Regions from separate parts of the Paenibacillus sp. Y412MC10 genome, predicted to be linked through region 3. Evidence: predicted binding sites of a transcription regulator. Region 3 holds the regulator's gene; each other region holds the start of a gene.
The links. The regulator Rex, encoded in region 3, represses fermentation and respiration genes when NADH is low (regulators of the CRP and FNR family bind a similar motif). The targets are predictions, from matches to a motif close to TTGTGAAATATTTCACAA.
Positions count from the first base shown of each region.

Region 1: the regulator Rex is predicted to act here: its motif matches at 1,634-1,651, upstream of GYMC10_RS29900 (cytochrome ubiquinol oxidase subunit I).
Region 2: the regulator Rex is predicted to act here: its motif matches at 4,254-4,271, upstream of ric (iron-sulfur cluster repair di-iron protein).
Region 4: the regulator Rex is predicted to act here: its motif matches at 3,492-3,509, upstream of pflB (formate C-acetyltransferase).

Region 1 is NC_013406.1:6,757,849-6,763,690, reverse strand. It holds gene ade (adenine deaminase) at 1-1,445, shown strand, start outside; gene GYMC10_RS29900 (cytochrome ubiquinol oxidase subunit I) at 1,733-3,136, shown strand; gene cydB (cytochrome d ubiquinol oxidase subunit II) at 3,123-4,139, shown strand; gene cydD (thiol reductant ABC exporter subunit CydD) at 4,139-5,842, shown strand, end outside.
Region 2 is NC_013406.1:3,240,562-3,246,403, forward strand. It holds gene GYMC10_RS14125 (glycosyl hydrolase family 95 catalytic domain-containing protein) at 1-194, shown strand, start outside; gene GYMC10_RS14130 (glycoside hydrolase family 28 protein) at 206-1,777, shown strand; gene GYMC10_RS14135 (Ig-like domain-containing protein) at 1,861-4,074, shown strand; gene ric (iron-sulfur cluster repair di-iron protein) at 4,301-4,999, shown strand; gene GYMC10_RS14145 (methyl-accepting chemotaxis protein) at 5,202-5,842, shown strand, end outside.
Region 3 is NC_013406.1:2,573,736-2,579,577, forward strand. It holds gene dinG (ATP-dependent DNA helicase DinG) at 1-2,292, shown strand, start outside; gene GYMC10_RS11225 (redox-sensing transcriptional repressor Rex) at 2,358-3,023, shown strand; gene GYMC10_RS11230 (amidohydrolase) at 2,998-4,299, shown strand; gene GYMC10_RS11235 (DUF5590 domain-containing protein) at 4,331-4,849, shown strand; gene GYMC10_RS11240 (hypothetical protein) at 5,108-5,641, shown strand; gene GYMC10_RS11245 (AAA family ATPase) at 5,634-5,842, shown strand, end outside.
Region 4 is NC_013406.1:2,408,600-2,414,441, reverse strand. It holds gene GYMC10_RS10355 (ABC transporter substrate-binding protein) at 1-177, opposite strand, end outside; gene pflA (pyruvate formate-lyase-activating protein) at 401-1,126, opposite strand; gene pflB (formate C-acetyltransferase) at 1,170-3,416, opposite strand; gene adhE (bifunctional acetaldehyde-CoA/alcohol dehydrogenase) at 3,736-5,842, opposite strand, start outside.

The sequences.
Region 1 (5,842 bases), 2.9 Mb from region 3:
TCGCCAACGTGTTCGGCATGGAGGGCGTGCGCTGGATGCACGAGGAAGGGCAGCAGCTGCCGATGAAGGTGTTCACCACCATTCCTTCCTGCGTACCGGCGACGTTCGATCTGGAGGATGCCGGGGCGCAGTTGGGCGTAGCCGATATCGAGGAAGGGCTGACCTGGCCCGGCGTCGCGGGGCTTGGCGAAGTGATGAACTTCCCGGGCGTCGTATACGGCGATCCGACCATGAGCGGAGAGATCGAAGCCACGCTGCGTGCGGGCAAGACGGTGACGGGGCATTTTCCGGCAGAGGACGACCGGATGCTACAAGCCTATCTGGCAACCGGCGTCAGCTCCGATCATGAGACCGTAACGAGAGAGCAGGCTTTGGAAAAGGTTCGCCTCGGTATGCATCTGATGATCCGCGAAGGTTCGGCTTGGCAGGATGTGAAGGAAGTGATTAAGGTGGTAACGGAGGACAAGGTACGTACCGACAATATCTCCTTGGTCACGGATGATGTGTATCCGCAGACGCTGCTGCGGCTCGGCCATATGAACCATGTGGTCCGCCGCGCCATGGAGGAGGGCGTGGACCCGGTTACGGCGATCCAGATGGGCACGATCAACGTGGCTCGATATTTCGGCATGGATATGGAGCTCGGCAGCATTTCACCAGGCAAAACGGCTGATATTTTGCTCATTGACGATCTGAAGAGCATGGTGCCTTCGGTGGTGATCACGGACGGCGAAGTGGTCGCGGAGAACGGCCGTCTCGTGAAGGCGTTCCCGGCGTATTCGTATCCGGAAAAGGCCTTTCAATCGGTTCGGCTGCAGCGTTCGCTTACCGCCGACGACTTTTTGCTGCGCAGCAAGTTCGATGCGGCGCGTACGGAAGTGAACGTGGTGCGCGTCATCGAGAACAGTGCCCGTACCGCCAAAATGACCGCGGTGCTCGCCGTGGAGCAGGGCGTCATCCAGCCGGACCTGGGCCAAGACGTGGTTCAGCTGGCATGCATCGAGCGCCACGGCGCAACCGGGCAAATCTCGCTCGGCTTTGCGAGCGGCTTCGCACTACAGTCCGGCGCGGTTGCTTCCACGGTGGCGCACGATAGCCACAACCTGCTTGTGATGGGCACGAACGCCGAGGATATGGCGCTTGCGGCGAACGAGCTGGCAGCATGCGGAGGCGGCATGATCGTGGTGCAGAACGGCCAGGTGCTGGCGAAGGTGGCGATGCCGATTGCGGGCTTGCTGGCGGACCGTCCAGTCGAGGTCGTGGCCGAGGAAGTCGCTGCCCTGGAGGAAGCGTGGAAACAGCTCGGCTGCTCCATCCATGCGCCGTTCATGACGTTCTCGCTCATTGCGCTTCCGGTCATTCCGGAGATCCGCATTACCAATCGCGGGATCGCGGACGTGACTGAATTCAAGCTCATCGAGACGGAGATCGGTCCGGTTCAATAAGGTGGCACATACATTAAAGCAGGTTGGCCTACATAGCTAACCTGCTTTTTTGGTGCGTAAATACTGGGCTTAGCCTGTGAGTGGATGCCGCAAGCCACGCTCCCATGGATAATCCTCACATAATCCATTACCTACTTAGTGATTTTCGTCACAAATTGATAACTTTTTCACCTATTTCGGCCATTATATTGTGATGTTTATCACAATCCTTTAGGACGCGGTCTGCGACAATACAAAAAGAATCAAATTTGAAGTGATCACGTGAGCTAAAGGAAGGGGTATCTTTTATGGATCCGGTTATGCTGGCGCGAATTCAATTCGCATCGACAACCATTTTTCACTTTATTTTCGTACCGTTATCCATCGGATTGGCGTTTCTGATCGCCATCATGGAGACGATGTATGTTGTCAAGGGCCAGGAAGTCTACAAGAAAATGGCCAAGTTCTGGGGAAAGCTGTTCCTGATCAACTTTGCAGTCGGGGTTGTGACAGGGATTCTGCAGGAATTCCAGTTCGGGATGAACTGGTCGGATTACTCGCGCTTTGTCGGGGACGTGTTCGGCGCACCGCTTGCGATCGAAGCCCTGCTGGCGTTTTTCCTTGAGTCGACGTTTATCGGGCTATGGATATTCGGGTGGGACCGGTTATCCAAGAAGGTCCATCTGCTCAGCATCTGGCTGGTGTCCTTCGGCACCCTGATGTCCGCCTTCTGGATCCTGGCAGCGAACTCGTTCATGCAGCGTCCGGTCGGTTTTGAGATCAACAATGGACGGGCGGAGATGAACGATTTCTTCGCGCTGATCACGAACGGTCAGCTGCTGGTGGAATTTCCGCACACGATCTTCGGGGCACTGGCAACCGGGGCTTTCCTGGTAGCGGGGGTAAGCGCGTATAAACTGCTGAAGAAGCAGGATTTGGATTTCTTCAAAAAATCATTCCACATCGCCATCGTGGTGGGTCTCATCACCTCCATTCTGGTTGCGGTATTCGGCCACCAGCAGGCGCAGTATCTGGTGGATACGCAGCCGATGAAGATGGCCGCCGCCGAGAGCTTGTGGGAAACGAGCGACGATCCCGCGCCTTGGACGGTCATTGCGGCCATCGATCCGGATAAGCAGGAGAACACGATAGAATTCAAAATCCCGTATCTGCTCAGCTTCTTGTCCTACAGCAAATTTTCCGGCGAAGTCATCGGGATGAAGGAGCTGCAAGCCCAGTATGAGCAGGAATACGGCCCTGGAGACTATATTCCGCCGGTCCGCACCACCTTCTGGAGCTTCCGGATTATGGTGGCCGCCGGCAGCGTCATGATCCTCATGGGATTGTACGGAGCGTGGCTGATGCTGCGCAAAAAAGTCGAGAAGGCCGGCAAATGGTTCCTCAGACTGATGCTGTTTGGCATTTCCCTGCCGTTCATCGCCAACACGTCGGGATGGATCATGACGGAGATCGGCCGCCAGCCTTGGACGGTATTCGGGCTGATCACCACGGAGAACAGCGTTTCGCCGAACGTAAGCGCAGGCTCGATCCTGTTCTCGCTCATCATGTTTACCGCCATTTATGCGGTGCTGGCAGCCGTGATGGCCTATCTGTTCATCAAAGTCATTAAGAAAGGACCGTATGCGGCGGAGGAAGACGATCACCACGCAAGCGATCCGTTTAATAAGGAGGACTACAATGCTGTCTCTTAACGAACTGTGGTTTGTGCTCGTCGCCGTGTTGTTTATCGGGTTCTTCTTCTTGGAGGGCTTCGATTTCGGAGTCGGGATGTCCACGCAGCTGCTGGCCAAAAACGATACCCAGCGCCGGGTGCTGATCAACTCGATCGGCCCGTTCTGGGACGCCAACGAGGTCTGGCTGCTGACGGCGGGCGGCGCGATGTTCGCGGCCTTCCCGAACTGGTATGCCACGCTGTTCAGCGGGTTCTACATTCCGCTTGTCTTTCTTCTGCTGGCCTTGATCGGGCGCGGCGTGGCATTTGAATTCCGCGGCAAGGTGGGCGATGTCCGCTGGAAACGGGTATGGGACGGAGCAATCTTCACCGGAAGCGTGCTTCCGCCATTCCTGCTCGGCGTAGTGTTTGCCTGCCTGATCCAGGGGCTTCCGATTAACGAAGAGATGCAGCTGCATGCCGGATTCTTCGATGTCGTGAATCTCTATACCGTGGTCGGCGGGTTGACGATGGTGATGCTCTGCCTGCTGCATGGCTTGATGTTCACGACGCTGCGCACGCTGGGGGATCTCCAGGAACGGGCGCGCCGCATGGCCCGGAGACTCCTGATTCCTGTTGCGGCCCTGTTCGTGGCGTTCGGGGTGATGACGTATTTCATGACCGATATCTTCGAGAAGCGCGGCGTGGGGTTAACCGTCCTGCTGGTGCTGGCCCTGCTTGCATTCCTGCTGGGCGGATATTTCATGAACGTCAAGCGGGACGGCTGGGCTTTCGGGATGACCGGCGCGGTCATCGCACTCTTGGTAACGTCCGTGTTCGTGGGCTTGTTCCCGCGCGTGATGGTCAGCTCCATCAACGCTGCATTTGACCTGACCATTTATAATGCGGCCTCCGGACCGTATTCCCTCAAGATCATGACGATTGTGGCCGTATCGCTGCTGCCGTTTGTTTTGGGCTATCAAATTTGGAGTTACTTCGTTTTCCACAAACGGGTACATGAGAAGGAGCATCTGGAGTACTGATGGGAAAAGATCTGCTGGGATACAAAGGCGCCAAGACGGTATTCTTCCTTGTCGCCGCATGTACCCTGGCACAGAGCATGGCCATCCTTCTGCAAGCCAAATGGCTGGCGGAAGCCATTTCCGCCCTGTTTGCGGGATCAACGCTGCATGAGCAGGGGGAGACCATTGCCTTGTTCCTGCTTGCATTTCTGGCACGCCACGGGGTCTCGGTCGTGCAGCAAGGAATCGCGCAGCGCTTTGCCGAGGAGACGGGGACGAGCCTGAGAAAGCAGCTGCTGGAGGAGCTGTTTCGGAACGGGCCGTCCTTTGTCCGGTCGGAAGGAACAGGCAATGTGGTTACGCTTGTGCTGGAGGGCATCGGCAAGTTCCGCAAATATGCGGAGCTGACCATACCTCGCATGATGGGGGCGGGCATTACCCCGGCGCTGGTATGGCTGTACGTTTTCATGACGGACCGGATCTCGGGCATTATTCTGCTGGTGACCATGCCGATCCTGATCGTGTTTCTCATTCTCGTGGGACTTGCCGCGAGAAAGCAGACCGAGCGGCAGCTGGATTCCTACCGGATGCTGTCCAATCATTTCGTGGATTCGCTGAGAGGGCTGACCACCCTGAAGTTTCTGGGACAGAGCCGCAAGCACGGCGCGAGCATACAGCAGGTCAGCGAGGGGTATCGTGCAGCTACCATGCGGACGCTGCGCGTGGCGTTTCTGTCCTCTTTTGCGCTGGATTTCTTTACGATGCTGTCCGTGGCGTCGGTTGCGGTCAACCTGGGCCTGCGCCTCATTAACGGCAGCCTGGAGCTGCTGCCCGCGCTGCTCATCCTGATCCTCGCACCGGAGTATTTCCTGCCGGTGCGCATGGTCGGTGCGGACTTCCACGCCACGCTGGACGGCAAGCAGGCAGGGGAAGCGATGCAATCCATCATCCGGGAAGCCCGGAAGGGGCATTCGGACGGAAGCACGGGTCCTGTTGCTGCGGAGAGTTCGGTCAGCGGAACGGGTCTATTTGAGCCAACGGGCGTGCTTAAAACCCCGGCGGCAGAAACGATGAAACGGACCCCAACGGGCCTAACATTTAAAATTCAAAATAATTTCTCGGATCCCAGCCGCAGACCGCAGCCACCATTCCGATGGGAAAAGGGCAGCGTGCTGGAGCTCTCCGGCATCGGTCTCAGACACGAAGAACAAGGGCCGGCGTCATTGGAGGACGTCACCTTCCGAATACCGGGACAACGCAAGATCGGCATCGTCGGGGAGAGCGGAGCCGGCAAATCCACGCTGATCGAGCTGTTAGGCGGCTTCATGGCGCCAACATCCGGAGCGGTAGCGCTGAATGGCATGATGCTTGAAGAATCGAACCGACGCGAGTGGCGGTCGGAGGTCACCTATATGCCGCAGCAGCCGTATTTGTTCGGGGCAACCTTGGAGGAGAACGTGCGCTTTTACGCGCCGGAGGCGTCCAGGGCTCAAGTGGAGGCGGCGGTACAGGCGGCTGGTCTGTCGGAGCTGGTAAAAAGCTTGCCGGGCGGACTTGCGGAGATGATCGGCGGCGGCGGACGCGCTTTGAGCGGCGGCCAGGCACAACGCGTGGCTTTGGCCAGGGCGCTGCTCGGCGGCCGGCAGGTTCTGCTGCTGGATGAGCCGACGGCGCATCTGGATATTGAGACGGAATACGAGCTGAAGGAGACGATGCTGTCCCTT
Region 2 (5,842 bases), 670 kb from region 3:
TTGCGGAAGCGGTGATCACTTCGGTAAGCGGTCGGAAGCTTCGTCTCCATGCGAAGCGGTCCGTACGGGTCACGACCTCGGATGGAAGGGAGGTGCCGATGGAACGTCATGGCCATGTCATCGAAATGGCTACCGAAACCGGCGGAAGGTATTTCGTCCAGCCGATACAAATCGAAAATGAAATCTTACAATAACGGAGGTACCCATGATCATGATAACCGAAGAAGCGATATGCCCTGATTTGCCCGTGATCCCGGAACATACGGTAACGATTACAGACTATGGCGCGGTCGGAGACGGTGTTTATGACAATACTCAAGCATTTCATCAAGCGATTGAAGCCTGCGCAAAGGCAGGAGGAGGCACGCTGGTCATCCCTCCGGGGATATGGCTCACCGGTCCGATCAAGCTGCAGAGCCGGATTGAGCTTCATGCCTCAGCCGGTGCCTTCGTCATGTTCAGCAAGTTTTTCGAAGATTATCCGATCCTGATGTCCACGTATGAGGGCCGGCAGATGTTTCGCTGCCAGTCTCCGCTCGATGGCGAAGGGCTGGAGGATGTCGCGATCACCGGGGGCGGGATTTTTGACGGAAGCGGCGAAGCCTGGAGGCCTGTTAAGAGAGGGAAGCTGACGGAAAGCCAGTGGGAGCGCTTAATACAATCCGGCGGCGTCGTGGATGACCAGGGATTGTGGTGGCCAACGCCCGCTGCTCGGGACGGTCAGGAGACCCTGGACCGTATTGAACAGACAGGCAGCGAGGAACCACAGGATTATGAGCCCGTCAGAGACTACTTGAGACCCAATCTGCTCAGCTTGAGAAACTGTAAGCGGATCCTGCTCAGCGGTCCCACCTTTCAAAACTCCGCAGCCTGGTGCCTGCATCCTTGGGCATCGGAGCAGATCACCATTCAAAACATTACGGTCCGCAATCCGTGGTATGCCCAGAACGGGGACGGTCTGGACATTGATTCGTGCAAATACGTAACCGTTGAAAACAGCTCGTTTGATGTAGGAGACGACGCGATCTGCCTGAAGTCCGGCAAAAATGAAGCCGGGCGCCTGCTGGGAAAGCCGAGCGAGCGGATTAGTATCCGGAATTGCACCGTTTATCACGGCCACGGCGGCATCGTGGTCGGCAGTGAAATGTCCGGAGGCATCAAGGATGTATACGTATCCGATTGCACTTTTATCGGCACCGATATCGGCATTCGCTTTAAAAGCTGCCGCGGGCGCGGCGGCGTGGTCGAGAACATCTTGATTGAACGGATTCGGATGCGGGATATCGACGGGGATGCCATCTCCTTCAATTTATATTACGAAGGGAAAGCCGGCTCCGGCGAATACCAAGAGGAAGTAATGCTGCCCGTTACCGAGGAAACCCCCGTGTTCCGGAACATTGTCATTCAGGATATCGTGTGCAGCGGCGCGCATACTGCGCTCCTCATCAACGGCCTGCCGGAGATGCCGGTGGAGAACTTGACGGTGAAGCGGTCCGCCATCACAAGTCGGGAAGGCATTGTATGCCGAAATGGACAAAACCTGAGCATTCAGGACTTGGTCCTTCGCACTCAGGATAATCCGCTGCTTCTTTTTCACCAAAGCCGAAATGTTCAAGTGGCGAATGTCAGCGGAGAAGGCGGTTCGCAGGACGACCGCCTGTTGGTGGTGACCGGGGAACGGTCCAGCCAAATCGAATGCTCGGGGCTGAAGGCCGATAAGGCTAGGGGGATCGAGATCTCTCCTGAAGTGGAACCGGGGGAGGTCGTGATCAAGTAGCTTTCGGATTAAATATGGCTTAGAAAGGAGGTGATCGAATTATAACCGTTGTCAGAATCTCAAAATGATAAGGAGGTACGCAAATGAAAGCAGCAAAATGGTTGAAGCAAATGCTTGTCTTCACGATGCTGTTTACCGGTTTATCCGGCGGAGGTGCTTACGCTGAGGAAAATCCTGAATCCCCAGCCCCGGCAAATTCCCCGCAAACGCCTGCGTTTCCGGGGGCCGAAGGCGGTGGGAAATATACGACCGGCGGCCGGGGCGGCGAAGTGTACGAGGTAACGACGCTTGCCGACTCGGGAGCGGGGTCGCTTCGTGACGCGGTCAGCGCCGGGAACCGGACCGTCGTATTTAAAGTCGGCGGCGTGATTCAGCTGAAATCCCCACTGAAGATTCTCGGAGACAACCTGACGATTGCCGGTCAAACGGCGCCGGGCGATGGGATTACGGTTATCGGGTATCCAACGTCCTTCGATGGAAACAACCTGATCATCCGTTACATGCGCTTCCGGCTGGGCGATATGAATGAAACGGAAGCAGACTCTTTTGGCGGACGGTACAAGAAAGACATTATCATTGACCACTCCTCGTTCAGCTGGTCCGTTGACGAAGTGCTCAGCCCTTACGGCAACGAAAATGTCACCGTGCAGTGGTCGATCATCGCCGACGCCATGCATATTAGCAGACACGTCAAAGGCAGACACGGGTACGGCGGGATATGGGGCGGAAAGAACACCAGCTTCCATCATAACTTGATCGCTCATAATTCCAGCCGTAACCCGGCGTTTGACAGCACGGCCGGCAACTCCCATGATTTCCGAAATAACGTGGTATACAACTGGGGTTTCTTTGCTTCGTACGGAGGCAAAGGCGCAGTTACCAATATCATCAACAATTATTACAAGCCCGGCCCGGAAACGGAAGTCGTTCGGTTTATGAATGCGGAGAGCACCGGAAGTTACTTTATCGACGGCAACGTCATGGACGGGTATCCGGAATATACGCAGGATAACTGGTCCGGCGTTCATAAATACCCAAATTACGTGAAGCTGGAAACTCCCGCTTCCTTTGCCAATCCATTGCCGACCGAATCCGCCGAAGAGGCTTATGAAGCGGTCATGCAAAGCGCCGGAGCCACCCTGCCGAAGCGGGATGCCGTCGATGCCCGGATCATCCAGGATGTGATCCACCGAACCGGCATGCATATTAACTCCCAGAATGAGGTGGGCGGATATCCGCTCGTGGAGCCGGTTGTTTCCACAATAGAAGATGACGATCAAGATGGAATGCCGAATGATTGGGAGATCGCCCACGGGCTGGATCCGAAAGATCCGAGCGACCGCAATATGACCAAAAACGAAGGATTTACGAATCTGGAGCTGTATCTGAATTCCATACCAGGAAACGGATCGGCCAATCCCTCAGCGGTCATTACCGCCCCGGCAAACAACACGGTGGTAAAAGCCGGCTCGAACGTCACGATTGAAGCGTCCGTTTCCGATGAAGACGGCAGCGTAACCAAGGTGGAGTTTTACCGAAACGGAGAAAAGGTTGGGGAGGACGAAAGCATGCCGTTCCGCTATCAGTGGACGGATGTTGCGGATGGCACCCATTACTGGGCCGCAAAAACGATCGACGATACAGGCACGATGGCATTCTCAACGAGCGTGGTCGTTCATGCGAACACTAAAGGGAGCATCAGGCCTTGGAAATCGGCCGATGTCGGCAGTCCGGGAATTCCGGGACACACGCAGCTCGGCGGCGAGCCGGGCGAAGTGACCGTCAAATCCGCGGGTGATATCGGCGGCACGAAGGACGTCTTTCATTTTGCATATCAGAAGGTAAAGGGAGATGCTGAAATCGTTGCCCGGATTGAAAGCATCACTCCTACGAATGAGGAAGCGGAAGCCGGGATCATGTTCCGCGAGAGCCTGAAAGAGGATGCCCTGTTCGTTTCCCTTGTTGTCCCTTATATTCGTACTGGGAAAAGAGGCGTAACCCTTAGTCGCGCCGAGGAGGGCGGCGAGGTCGCGAGGATTCAGCCGGATCAGGAATTTCAGCTGCCATATTGGATCAAGCTTGTCCGCAAGGATAATCAATTCACATCGTTCGTTTCTCAAGATGGAACCAGTTGGACCACGGTTGGAAACGTCCAAGTCGATTTGCCGAAGCAAGTCTATGTCGGGCTTGTGGCGGATGCGTCTAAAGTTAACAATGAGACGTGGAAATACAATACTTCCACATTTTCCAATGTAAATATCTCGGCGAAGACAGGCATCGGTCCGAAGGCCGAGTAATGTGAACGATGACGAAGAAACTGGGCAGCTTTGAGAACAAAACAGGGATGATTTCATCCATGATTGTTGTTGTCCTGGGTCCCGTTGTCCTTTCGATACTATCGTTCACATAGTGTTACATTTCAGTATGACTGCAATCACATATGCGGGGATGGGAGTTTCATATACTTGAGTTGTAAGAGTGAAAAAGTTCACAAACACGTATTTAGTCTAGGGAGGTTTGAATATGAGTTCATTCACGCTTCAGAGCCAAGTATCCGATATTGTGACATCCATCCCGCAAACCGCGGATTTATTTCGATCCCTCCGCATCGATTTTTGTTGTGGCGGCCAGGTGCCTTTGGAAGAGGCAGCCAAGCAGCGTCTTTTGGATCCAGCCGCCGTTCTGGAGCAGGTTCGGTCCGTAGAGAGCAAGTTTGCCGATTACCAGGAAAGCCGTCCCGCTTCATTGAAGGAATCCGAACTGATTGATCACATCCAACAAAAACATCATGCCTTCCTCCGTGATGAATTACCGGCATTAACGCCCTATGTAACGAAATTGGCCCGTGTGCATGGTGAGCACCATCCCGAGCTGCTTCGCGTGCAGGTGCTCTTCACGGAATTGAAAAAGGAGCTGCTAGAGCATACGAAGGACGAGGACGAACGTGTATTTCCGCTCATCTTGAAATTTGTGGCGGACCCTAGCCACCAAGCGGCAGCAGAGCTTAAGCCGCACGTGTCCGAACTGGAGCATGAACATGCTCATGCCGGCAGCTTGCTGCAGGAGCTGCGGGACGTAACATCCGATTTCGAGCTTCCGGCTGATGCCTGCGGTACGTATCGGCTTGTCTTTCAACGGTTAGCCATGCTTGAAAAGGACACGTTCGAGCATATCCATCTGGAAAACAACATATTGTTTGAGCGGCTGCGACAAGCGGTATAACCTTTCGACAACGTCCCTTCCTCACCGAATGAGGAAGGGATTTTTATTGTTCCAGCCCATCATCCTGCTCAACGATTCGCTGCATTCGGACGATAAATATAGTGATCAGAAGGGAAGATGCAGTTCCCAATGATACGCCAATAAGCTTGATGACACGGTATGGCGGACAATAGCACCCATATGAAGGGTTGGGGGAGATAGCATGAGCAATGTTACTGAAGAACAAACACAGCACGAGATGATAGGGGCCTTTGTCAAGGTAGCTCCACTTCTGAAAAGTCTTACGAATGATGACATCACGATTGGCATTTACGACACGGAAAAGCTCATCATCAACATTCCGGGAAGAACCTTTTCGCTGAATGTCAAGCCTGGGGACCCGCTCGTGGAGGGGGATATCGTAACCGATGCCATCCGCAATAATAAAGCTTTATCGGCAGTCGTTCCGAAAGAGCTGTTTGGATTTCCGCTTGCTGCACGGGCGATCCCGCTGCATGACGAATTTGGCAGGGTAATCGGCGGCGTAGGCATGGGTACAAGCCTCGAAAAAGCGAATATGCTGTTTGAGATGGCCGAGAGCTTTTCCGCAATTGTCGAGCAGACCACCGCATCCATTGAAGATATTAGCCAATCCATCGCCCGACTTACCGATCGGGTGTCGGACGTAACCGGTCAAATGTCGGAGGTTAGCTCCAGTGCGCAGCAGATCGGCAAGATTTCCACCGTCGTGAAGGAAATTTCGGATCAGAGCAGCATGTTAGGCCTTAATGCTTCTATCGAAGCGGCAAGGGCTGGGGAAGTTGGTAGGGGTTTCTCGGTCGTTGCCGATGAGATTCGGAAGCT
Region 3 (5,842 bases):
CGTTCCGACAGGGAGCACCAAGCCGTACAAGCGGGGGACACCCATACGTACTACCGCCAGTTTGCCTTGGCGGTGGATGATTGGAACGATATAGCACCTGTCAGAGATGAGACTGAGCCCAACCCTTTGGCCGATGTAAGCTTCGAGCAATACATGAACGATGTCCGTGAACGCCTGAAGGAAACGCTGCCTCATTACGAGAGCAGGGATGCCCAGGACATGATGTTCCAGGAAGTGATGCAGGCGCTGGATGACAATAAACATCTATTGATCGAAGCAGGCACGGGAACCGGCAAATCCCTTGGATATTTGCTGCCGTCGATCTATCAAAGCGTGAAGCAGGAACAGAAGGTTATGGTGAGCACGCATACGATCAACCTTCAAGAACAGCTGCGTGACCGGGATATTCCCCTGCTCACCCAGGTTGTTCCTTTTCCTTTTAAGGCGGCCATTTTCAAGGGCAGGGGACATTATTTGTGTTTGAGAAAATTTGAACATAAAATAAATAGAAGAGATTTTCATTCCCCGAAGGAAGACGTAATCACGGCGGCCCAGATGCTGGTCTGGCTAACCCAGACGGAGAACGGGGATGATGAAGAGCTAAACCTTGGCGGACGCGGAGGGGATTTTTGGGAGACCATCTCCAGCGATTCGGATTCTTGCCTCGGACGCGCCTGCCCTTGGTTCCGCAAATGCTACTATCACAGGGCCAAGCATGAAGCAGGCATCGCGGATGTCGTCATTACGAACCATTCGAAGCTGTTCACCGACGTGAAGGCGAATCATCAGCTGCTGCCAAGCTATGAGCGCCTCGTCATCGACGAAGCGCATCATCTTGAGGATGTCGCCGGCAAGCACCTTGGCTTGCAGATGAAGTATTTTTCGGTGGTCCATACCTTGACCCGTTTGTACAAAGACAGCCGAAGCGGGCAGCTCCCGGCTCTGCGCCAGCTGCTGCAAGCTTCGCCGCACGAGAAGGCAGTCGAATGGTCTTCCGTCATCGACCGTTTGTATCCGGACCTGATTACCGTAAAAGAGAATTGGGATCGGCTCAGCGATCAATTGTTCGGACTGCTTCCGGAACGCGGAGACGCTTCTCCGGGAGATGCCGGCCAATTCTCGCTCCGCCTGTCCCCGCTGAAGAAGCCGAAGGATTGGGATTCGATGGCCGAACTGGAGCATCAAATTCATCTGACGCTGGGCGATGTCGTGCGCAAGGGCGATAAGCTGATCGCCGAAATGAAGGAAGATTTGGATGACTACAGCGCGGACAGCCTGTTAACCGACCTTTCGGGTCTGTTTAAGGACCTGGCCGCGCATCGCGAAGACCTGCGCTCCTTCATGGCCCTGAACGATGAGGGCACGGTATACTGGATGGAGGCGAACGGCAATTTCCGCAGCAAATCGCTGCAGTTGTATGCCGTGCCCGTCGACGTGAGCTCTCATTTGAAGGAATTGTTTTTTGACAAGAAACAAAGCGTGATTCTGACATCGGCGACCTTGTCGGTGGACAAATCGTTTCAGTTCATGATCGAGAACCTGGGTCTTCAGGAAGCGGCTGAAGCGGGGAACCTGAACACGGTTCAGCTCCCGTCCCCGTTTAATTACAGGGAACAAGCCCTTCTTGTCGTGCCGCGTGATTTTCCGAGCGTGAAGGGATCGGTCGGGGATGCACTCTTTGTGAATACGCTCGTGAAGTCTTTGGCCGATACGGCCGTCGCTACGCATGGCCGCATGCTCGTCCTGTTCACTTCGTACCGGATGCTGCGCCAGGTGCACGAGCCGCTGAAAGAAGCGCTGGCATCAAGCGACATCACGGTATTGGGACAAGGTATGGACGGGACCAGCCGTACCAAGTTAATCCGAAGATTTCAGGACAGCAGCGCTTCCGTGCTGCTGGGCACCAGCTCCTTCTGGGAAGGGGTAGACATTCCGGGTGAGGCGCTGACTTGTCTTGCCATCGTCCGGCTGCCGTTCCAGCCGCCGAATCACCCCTTGGTCGAAGCCAAGAGCGAACTGCTGCAGCAGCAGAAGAAGAATCCCTTCATGAAGCTTTCGGTTCCGCAAGCGGTCATTCGTTTCAAACAGGGGTTTGGGCGTCTGGTGCGAACAGCACAAGATAAAGGGATCGTGATCGTGTACGATACCCGGGTCATTGAATCCTATTACGGGAAGTATTTCTTATATTCCTTGCCGGGGCCGAAGATGGAGCACATGCCGACAGAGGGGATCGTTCCCCGAATTTCGGAATGGCTGCAGGAAGAGGCAAGCGCGGGAAACCAAGCGGAATAAAGTGAAACCAAGCACGATCAACAAAAAAAGATGTGGTTATTAACCTATTATTAGGGGGAGCATGCATGAAATCGGAAAAAATTTCGGAAGCCGTGGTCCGCAGATTACCTGTATACTTGCGCTATTTGAATGAGCTTCAGAAGAGGGAGGTTTCTACGGTTTCCTCCCAGGAATTGGGACAGAAGCTGGACCTCAATCCTGCTCAAATTCGTAAGGACCTGGCGTATTTCGGTGATTTTGGACGGAAAGGGATCGGATATGATGTTTCTTATCTGATCGAGAAGATTCGCCAGATTCTGAAGCTGGACCAGAAGATCAATGTCGCATTGGTCGGGGCCGGTAATCTTGGACATGCATTATCGAATTACAATGCATTCCTGAAGGATAATATGAAGATTGTGGCGATTTTCGATTCGTATTCTCCCAAAGTTGGTATGAAAATTAACAATTTGGTCGTACAGCCGATGGAAGAGCTGGAGAAGACGGTTCATGAGCACGGCATTCGAATCGGGATTATTACCGTTCCGGATTTCGAAGCGCAGAACGTAGCGAATCAGCTTATCGCCTCAGGGATCGAGGCGATTCTGAACTTTGCGCCAACCATCCTGAAAGCCCCAGCCCATATCCGGATTCATACGGCTGATTTTACAACGGATTTGCAAAGTTTGGCCTATTATTTGGATAACGGCAAGGAGGATGCAGCACATGACAACAACGAAGTGGATGGTTAAGAACGGAACGTTTGCAGTACTGGAGGAAGACCGATCCGTGCTGCGCGGATATATGGTGGTCGAGAACGACCGGATCACGTACCTGGGCGAAGAGGAGCCCGTCGTGGAAGAGGGAACAGAGATTATCGACGGAACCCATCTGTTCTTCCTGCCTGGATTGGTGAACACGCATGGACATGCCGCCATGTCGCTTCTTCGCGGCTATGGGGACGATCTGGCGCTGCAGGTATGGCTTCAGGAAAAAATGTGGCCGATGGAAGCCAAATTCACGTCAGACGACGTATATTGGGGCACATCGCTCTCCGTGCTGGAGATGATCAAGGGCGGAACCACGACGTTTGTGGATATGTATGACCATATGGATCAGGTCGCGAAGGTTGTCCAGGACTCGGGAATGCGCGGCGTCCTGACGCGCGGCGTAATCGGTTTATGCCCGCCCGAGGTACAGCAGCAGAAGCTGGATGAGGCGGTGGCATTCGCGAAGGATTGGCATGGCAAGGCTGACGGCAGAATTACGACGATGATCTCGCCGCACGCGCCTTATACCTGCCCGCCGGATTTCATCGAAAAATTCGTTCAAGCATCCCATGACTTGAACCTGCCTTTGCATACCCATATGTCCGAAACGGAAACGGAAGTGGCTCAGAATGTTAAGGACTACGGGCTTCGCCCCGTTGCCCATTTGGAGAAGCTGGGCATGTTCTCCCGTCCTACGCTCCTTGCGCATGCCGTTCATCTGACCGATGAAGAAATCGAAGTCTTGGCCAAGCATCAAGTAGCCGTATCGCATAATCCCGGAAGCAATTTGAAGCTTGCGAGCGGAGTCGCCCGCGTACCTGCGCTGCTCAAAGCCGGCATAACGGTGTCGCTCGGTACCGACGGACCTGCTAGCAACAATAACCTGGATATGTTCGAAGAGATGCGGCTGGCTGCCCTGATCCATAAAGGAGTGAGCGGGGATCCGACAGCCATTCCGGCCTCCGAAGCGCTTCGAATGGGTACGGAGTACGGAGCCAAGTCCGCTTTCCTTGAGGATATCGGTATGCTCGCGGTTGGGATGAAAGCCGATATGATCGCATTGAATACGGATCAGGCGCATTTCCTTCCGCGGACCGACTATATTTCTCACGCGATCTACTCTGCCAGCGCGAAGGATGTAGAGCATGTATGGGTTGACGGCAAGCAGGTGGTGAAGAATGGCGCGAGCCTTACTCTCGACGAGGAACGCATCCGCCGGGAAGCGCAGCGTGCATTTGAGCGTCTTACAACCCTCTAGGGAATAATCAAGGGGAGCGAGGAAGACGGATTTGAAGAAAAAAACGAAGTGGATATTGCTAAGCGTGTCCGGCGTCCTGCTATTATTGCTTGGCCTACAGCTCTATTATTCCTATGTTATGAAAGATACGTGGAATGAAGAAAGAATGGCGATCCTTGCAGCGAAACAGCATGGCCAATTGGTCTCGTCCGACAAGACCTATAAATCGGTATGGGGCGAGGACAATAACTATTGGGTGGTCAGCGGGAAAGATAAAGACAATCAAGTCCGCATGGTCTGGGTGAAGTTTACGGACGATAACGTTCCTGTTGAAGGGGCAGATGCCGTTCAGTCGGTGTTATTGAATACGGGCATGTCAGAGGCCGTGATGCGGGACCAGATCCGAAACGAAATGCCGGGTGCGGTCATCAAGCGATTGCTGCCGGGAATGTATGAAGGCGAGTATGCCTGGCAGCTGCAATATGAAAACAACGGTCAGCGCGGTTACAGATTCTATCGTTTTCAAGACGGAAACGCCATCGGAAATGATATTATTCTTCCTAATCAATAAAAAAACAAATGAAAAGGCGTCCCCTTATAGGGATGCCTCTTTGGCACATAAATATGTAAGCGCATACAGAAATAAATTGGTAAAACTGTTCTAAATATTTTCACAGACAAGCATGAAAAAGTATATAAGATGTGATATACTCGTACTTGTACGAATTGAGCAGATCAATTACATGCGTCACTATATATCGTTGTTATATGTATTATTGTGCTGCAATTGCTATACAAAATTTCATATCGAAATTGAAGGAGGAACTTCATGAAACTGCGCATTGTACCTATCATGCTGACTGTCGTGATCTCAGCATCGGTCCTCTTTGGCGGTTGGTTTCTGTATCGGCAGATGGCTTTGCAGAATCCGCTCGCAACTGTTGTGTCACAATACGACGGCGTGAAAAGTTCTCATATAGATATTAAACAGGATACCGTGACTTTGAATCTTGATTTGGCTCCGGATGCGAATTTACAAGGTTTGGTTCAGCATATTAAGCAGGAAGGCAAGTCCGTGATCGGCAAGCGGGAATTGAGAATCCAGGTGGAGGACCATTCCTCGGAAGCATTGGATCAATGGTGGGAGCAAGCGATGCTGTCGGTTGCCGAAGCGATGGACAATAAGCAGTATACCGATATTCAATCATCGCTCGAGCAGTTGGCTGCCCAGTCGCCGAATTTGAAAGCAAAAGCAACGATCGATGACACCAATGTCTATGTCAGCTTGTCGGACGGCAAGTCTGGTAAATTTATAATCTTGCCGCGTCAACCTGGCAAAATGGAGGTGTGGAATCATGCCTAAATTAGCTAAAGAAATTATGTTAGGTTTCATTCCGGTTTTGTTGGTATTCCTTGTGTTTGTCGGCGTGAACATCGTGCCTCTCTTAATAGCTGCAGGACTCGTAGGCGGCTTGCTGTTTATAGCCAAGATGAAGGGCGGCATCGCGGTTGGTGCCGGAAATGAGCGAAAGCGGAAGAAGAGCGGGCCGGCCAAGCTGACGTT
Region 4 (5,842 bases), 170 kb from region 3:
CTTGGATTCGCCTACTTGCGTATGGCGAATGGTGATTTCAAACGGCTCATTGCTCACCGTTCCTTCCGAGCCGCCCGACGGCTTTTCTGCCGCCTTGTCACCGCCGCCGCATGCAGACAAAAGCGTGGATGAGACGAACAAAAGCGACATGAATAATGCCAGACCCTTTTTCTTCATTGTCTTTGACCCTCCCGAAGTGTTTGTATATTGATAGGCGCTTTCCTTACATCTTCATTATAGAAAGCGATTCCACTTTACGATAGGTCGATATTTTTCTATCCAAGGGATAATATCCTCTACAAAAAACAATAACCCTTCCATAAAGAGGAAAGGTTATTGTTACTAATGATAACATATTATGTTTAATATTATACAACTAAAATGAGTTCAGAATCGACGGCTATTTCTCGGGAATTTCGCCAATCAACCGGTAGGCGCGTGCGACTTCTTCCTCGGACGGTGAAGGTACGCCTTCCAACGGATAGGCCATGCCGAGCTCCTTCCATTTGTACACGCCCATCTGATGGTATGGCAGGATCTCGAACTTCTCCACGCCGTGCAGCGTGCGGATGAATTGACCGAGCCCCACCAAATCGTCCTCGCTGTCATGGATGCCCGGCACGTAGACGTGCCGGATCCACATGTTCCGACCATGGTCGGACAGCCAGCGGGCGGTCTTCAGCGTCCTTTCATTGGACTTGCCTGTCAGCTTGATGTGCTTCTCATCGTTGATATGCTTCAGATCAAGGAGGACCAAGTCGGTATGCTCCAGCAATTCCGATATTTTATCCGGCTCGTTATACCCGTTGCTGTCCAGGGTCGTATGCAAATTCCAGCGGCGCTTCACTTCCTTGAACAGCTCCGTGACAAAAGGATACTGCAGCGTCGGCTCACCGCCCGAAACGGTGAGTCCTCCACCCGATGACCGGTAGTAGCTCAGATAGGGCTCTATCTCTCGCAGCACGTCATCCACCGTCATTTCATGTCCTTCATGAAGTCCCCAGGTATCCGGGTTGTGGCAGTATTGACACTTCAGAAGGCAGCCCTGCATGAAGAGCACAAAGCGGATACCCGGACCGTCCACCGTTCCGAACGTTTCTATGGAGTGTACATGACCTTTTAGCATGGTGCGTCATCCTTTCTGTATCCGCTATGGTTGTCTTCCATCCTTACATCGATCCGTGGAAGGTACGGTTAATGACATCGAGCTGCTGTTCGCGCGTCAGTTTGACGAAGTTGACCGCATAGCCGGATACCCGGATGGTTAACTGCGGATAATTCTCCGGATGCTCCATCGCATCGATCAGCTGCTCACGGTCAAACACGTTCACGTTCAAATGATGGGCCTTGCTGCCAAAGTAGCCGTCCAGCATGGCAACCAGATTGTTTACCCGAATGTCGCTTTCTTTGCCCAGGGCTTTCGGCACGATCGAGAACGTATTCGAGATGCCGTCCAGACTGTCCTCATAAGGCAGCTTGGCCACGGAAGTCAGCGAAGCGAGGGCTCCCTTCTTATCGCGTCCGTGCATCGGGTTTGCGCCCGGAGCAAACGGCTCGCCTGCTTTGCGTCCATCCGGCGTGGTTCCCGTCTTCTTGCCGTATACCACGTTCGACGTAATCGTGAGCACCGATTGGGTCGGCATGGCATCGCGGTAGGCTTTGTGCTTGCGGATCATGCTCATGAAGGCCTCGACCAGTTCAACGGCGATGCCGTCCACGCGGTCGTCGTTGTTGCCGTAGCATGGGAAATCGCCTTCGATTTCAAAATCCACCGCAATCCCTTGCTCATTGCGTACCGGCTTCACCTTCGCATATTTAATCGCGCTCAGCGAATCCGCTGCTACGGACAAGCCCGCTATGCCGCATGCCATCGTACGCAGGATATCGCGGTCGTGAAGCGCCATTTCAATCCGCTCGTAGCTGTATTTGTCATGCATGTAGTGAATCACGTTGAGGGTATTCATGTAGAGTTTCGCGAGCCATTCCATCATCGGCTTGAAGCGCTTCATGACCTCGTCATAACTCAGAACCTCAGCGGTGATCGCCGGATATTCCGGTCCGACCTGGGCGCCGGATTTCTCATCCTTCCCGCCGTTGATTGCATACAGCAGCGCTTTGGCCAGGTTCGCTCTGGCTCCGAAGAACTGCATCTGCTTCCCGATGCGCATGGCGGATACGCAGCAGGCGATGCCGTAATCGTCCCCATAGATCGGACGCATGAGATCGTCATTCTCATATTGGATCGAGCTCGTTTCGATCGATACCTTCGAACAGTATTTTTTGAAGGCCTCCGGAAGCTTCTCCGACCACAGCACCGTCAAGTTCGGTTCCGGCGCAGGTCCCAGATTGTACAAGGTGTGCAGGAAACGGAAGCTGTTCTTGGTTACTCTCGTTTCACCGTTCAACGACATGCCGCCGATGGATTCGGTCACCCACGTCGGATCGCCGCTGAACAGCTCGTTGTAATCCGGCGTGCGCAGGAACTTCACGATCCGCAGCTTCATGACAAAATGGTCTACCAGTTCCTGGGCTTTCTCTTCCGTCAGTATGCCTTCAGCCAAATCCCGCTGGATATAAATATCGAGGAAAGAAGATACCCGGCCAAGCGACATGGCAGCGCCGTTTTGCTCCTTGATCGCGGCCAAATAACCGAAATACAGCCATTGGAATGCTTCCTTCGCCGTATTCGCAGGTTTGGAAATGTCAAAGCCGTGCATGCCGGCCATTTCTTTCAGTTCCTTGAGGGCGCGCATTTGTTCGGACAGCTCTTCCCGCAGACGGATCACCGGCTCGTCCATAGCGTCCACTTCAAGCTCGCCAAGTTCTCTCAGTTTGTCCTGGATCAGCGCGTCCACGCCGTATAACGATACTCTGCGATAGTCGCCGATGATGCGGCCGCGGCCGTATGCATCCGGAAGACCCGTAATAATCCCGGCTTTGCGCGCTGCTCTCATCTCCGGAGTATAGGCATCGAATACGCCCTGGTTATGCGTTTTGCGGATGCCGTTGAAGATATCCACAACCGCCTGCGGCATTTCGAAGCCGTATGCGTTGCACGCATCAATCATCATCCGGATACCCCCGAAAGGCTGAATCGAGCGTTTGAACGGCTCATCGGTCTGCACGCCGACGACCTGTTCTTTATCTTTATCCAAGTAGCCAGGCTGGTGGGAGGTGATGGTGGAAGGCGTATGGACATCCACGTCCAAAACCCCGCCGTTATCCCTTTCCTTCTTGGTTAAATCCGATACGATATCCCACAGTGCCTTGGTGTTGTCCGTAGGTCCCGCCAAGAAATCATCAGAGCCATAATAAGGGGTAATATTCTCTGCAATAAAATCGTTAACGTCAATGCGCTTGGTCCATTTACCTGATTTAAAACCTTTCCAGCCAACTTCTTTTTCAATCACCGACATATTGAATCCCTCCTAGATTATGCTGCAGCTTGCAGGGACTGGCAGGGCCACACATTGATCTATCTCAGATCTTAAATGTGATTATTTTCACGATCAATGGCATCTCTGCCCCGCCATGTGCCTTCAAGCTTCTATATCAAAGATCTGAGATTCAGCTTTCTGCTACACCTTTATTGTAGTCCTGTTGATCCGCAGCATCTGTGATAAAAATCACAAAGTTGTGGTTATCCGTGATTTTTATCACTCTGATTCCGGGCTCCCCTGGCTTCTACCACCATTTATAATGGAATTTAGGCTCAGCCTTCTGTCCCTTTCCTGTTTAGAAAAGTCCATAGAAGGCGTTGCGATATACTTCTGCAAGCTCTGTCACCAGCGGCAGCTTGGGATTGCTGGTCGTGCACTGATCTTCGAAAGCCCGGTCCGCCAAATGCTCGACGTTTCTCTCGAAGTCCTGTGGATCGATGCCCAGCTGCTGGAACGATTCCTCGATGCCGAGTTTGCTGTTCAGCTCGCGGATGGCGGCGATCAGGCTGTTTACACCCTCCTCCGTCGTTCTTGCCGGCAGTCCAAGAATCCGTGCGATCTCGGCATATCTTTCATCGGCCACAAAGTGGGTGTACTTCGGCCATGCCGCGAATTTCGTTGGCTTCTTGGCATTGTAGCGAATGACGTGCGGCATCAGTATGGCATTGGTCCGTCCATGCGCCGTATGGTACTGTCCCCCCCATTTATGCGCAAGACTGTGATTGATGCCCAGGAACGCGTTCGCAAAGGCCATGCCTGCAAGCGTCGAAGCATTATGCATTTTCTCGCGGGCGAGTTTGTCGCCGGTCAGCGCCGATTGCTCAAGATACTGGAACACCAGCTGGATGGCTTTGATGGCAAGCCCATCCGTGTAATCGCTAGCCATCACCGATACGTAGGCTTCAATCGCATGCGTCAGGACGTCCATGCCGGTATCGGCCACCGCCGTTTTAGGCAAGGTGTACACGAATTCCGGATCGATGATCGCCACGTCCGGCGTCAGCTCATAGTCTGCCAGCGGGTATTTGGTATTTCCCTGCACTTTGTCCGTGATGACGGCAAACGAAGTTACTTCCGAGCCCGTTCCCGACGTTGTCGGAATGGCTACGAATTTCGCCTTCCGTCCCAGCTTCGGATATTTATAGACCCGTTTGCGGATATCCATGAATTTTTGCTTCAGGTTGTTGAAGTCCGTATCCGGATATTCATAGAACAGCCACATCGCTTTTGCGGCATCCATAGGCGATCCGCCGCCAAGGGCGATGATGCAGTCCGGCTGGAACCGTTCCAGCATCTCCGTACCCCGTTCAACGGTCGTTGTCGAAGGATCCGGCTCGACTTCCGAGAACACCTCGATGGCTACCGGCAGTCTGCGCTGACGCAGGTAATGCTCTACCCGCTCCACATATCCCAGCTTCACCATCATGGGGTCGGTTACGATCGCGACGCGGGTGATGTCAGGCATTTTGGCGAGATACTGCGTCGAGCCTTTTTCAAAGTAAATTTTGTCCGGCACTTTAAACCACTGCATATTCACGGTTCTGCGGTTCACCCTTTTCACGTTGATGAGATTGACGGCCGTCACGTTCGACGACGTGGAATTCCGGCCATACGAACCGCAGCCGAGCGTCAGCGATGGCAGGTTCGTGTTGTAGATATCCCCGATGCCGCCTTGCGAAGAAGGCTGGTTGACCAGGATGCGGCAGGTCTTCATGCGATCCGAGAATTTCAGGATGACGTCCTCATTGTGCGAGTGGATGACCGACGAGTGGCCCATGCCGCCAAAAGCAACCATCTCTTCGGCGCGCGTGATGCCCTCTTCCGCATCTTTCACTTTATAGCAGGCCAGCACCGGGCTCAGCTTCTCGGCGGACAACGGATAAGCAGGACCGACTCCCTCCAGCTCGGCGACCAGAATCTTGGTGCTTTCCGGTACCTCAAAGCCGCAAGCCTCGGCAATCTTGGCTGCCGGCTGTCCGACGATGGTAGGATTGACGGCGCATTTATCCGCTACCATGGCATGCGCAGTCAGCTTCGCCAGCTCTTCCTTGTTCACGAAATAACAGCCGCTGGCGATCATTTTTTTCTTCACGTTATGATAGATCGGCTCCTCGATAATGACCGCTTGTTCGGATGCGCAGATCATGCCGTTATCAAACGTCTTGGACAAAATCAAGTCGTTCACCGCTTGATCGAGGTCCGCGCTTTTCTCGATGAAGCACGGCACGTTGCCGGGACCTACGCCGAGGGCTGGCTTGCCGCAGCTGTATGCTGCTTTGACCATCGCCGATCCGCCCGTAGCCAGAATGCAGGCAACGTCAGGATGGTTCATGAGTGTATTGGTTTTATCCATGGAAGGAGCCTCGATCCACTGGATGCAGTCGGCCGGAGCGCCTTGTTTC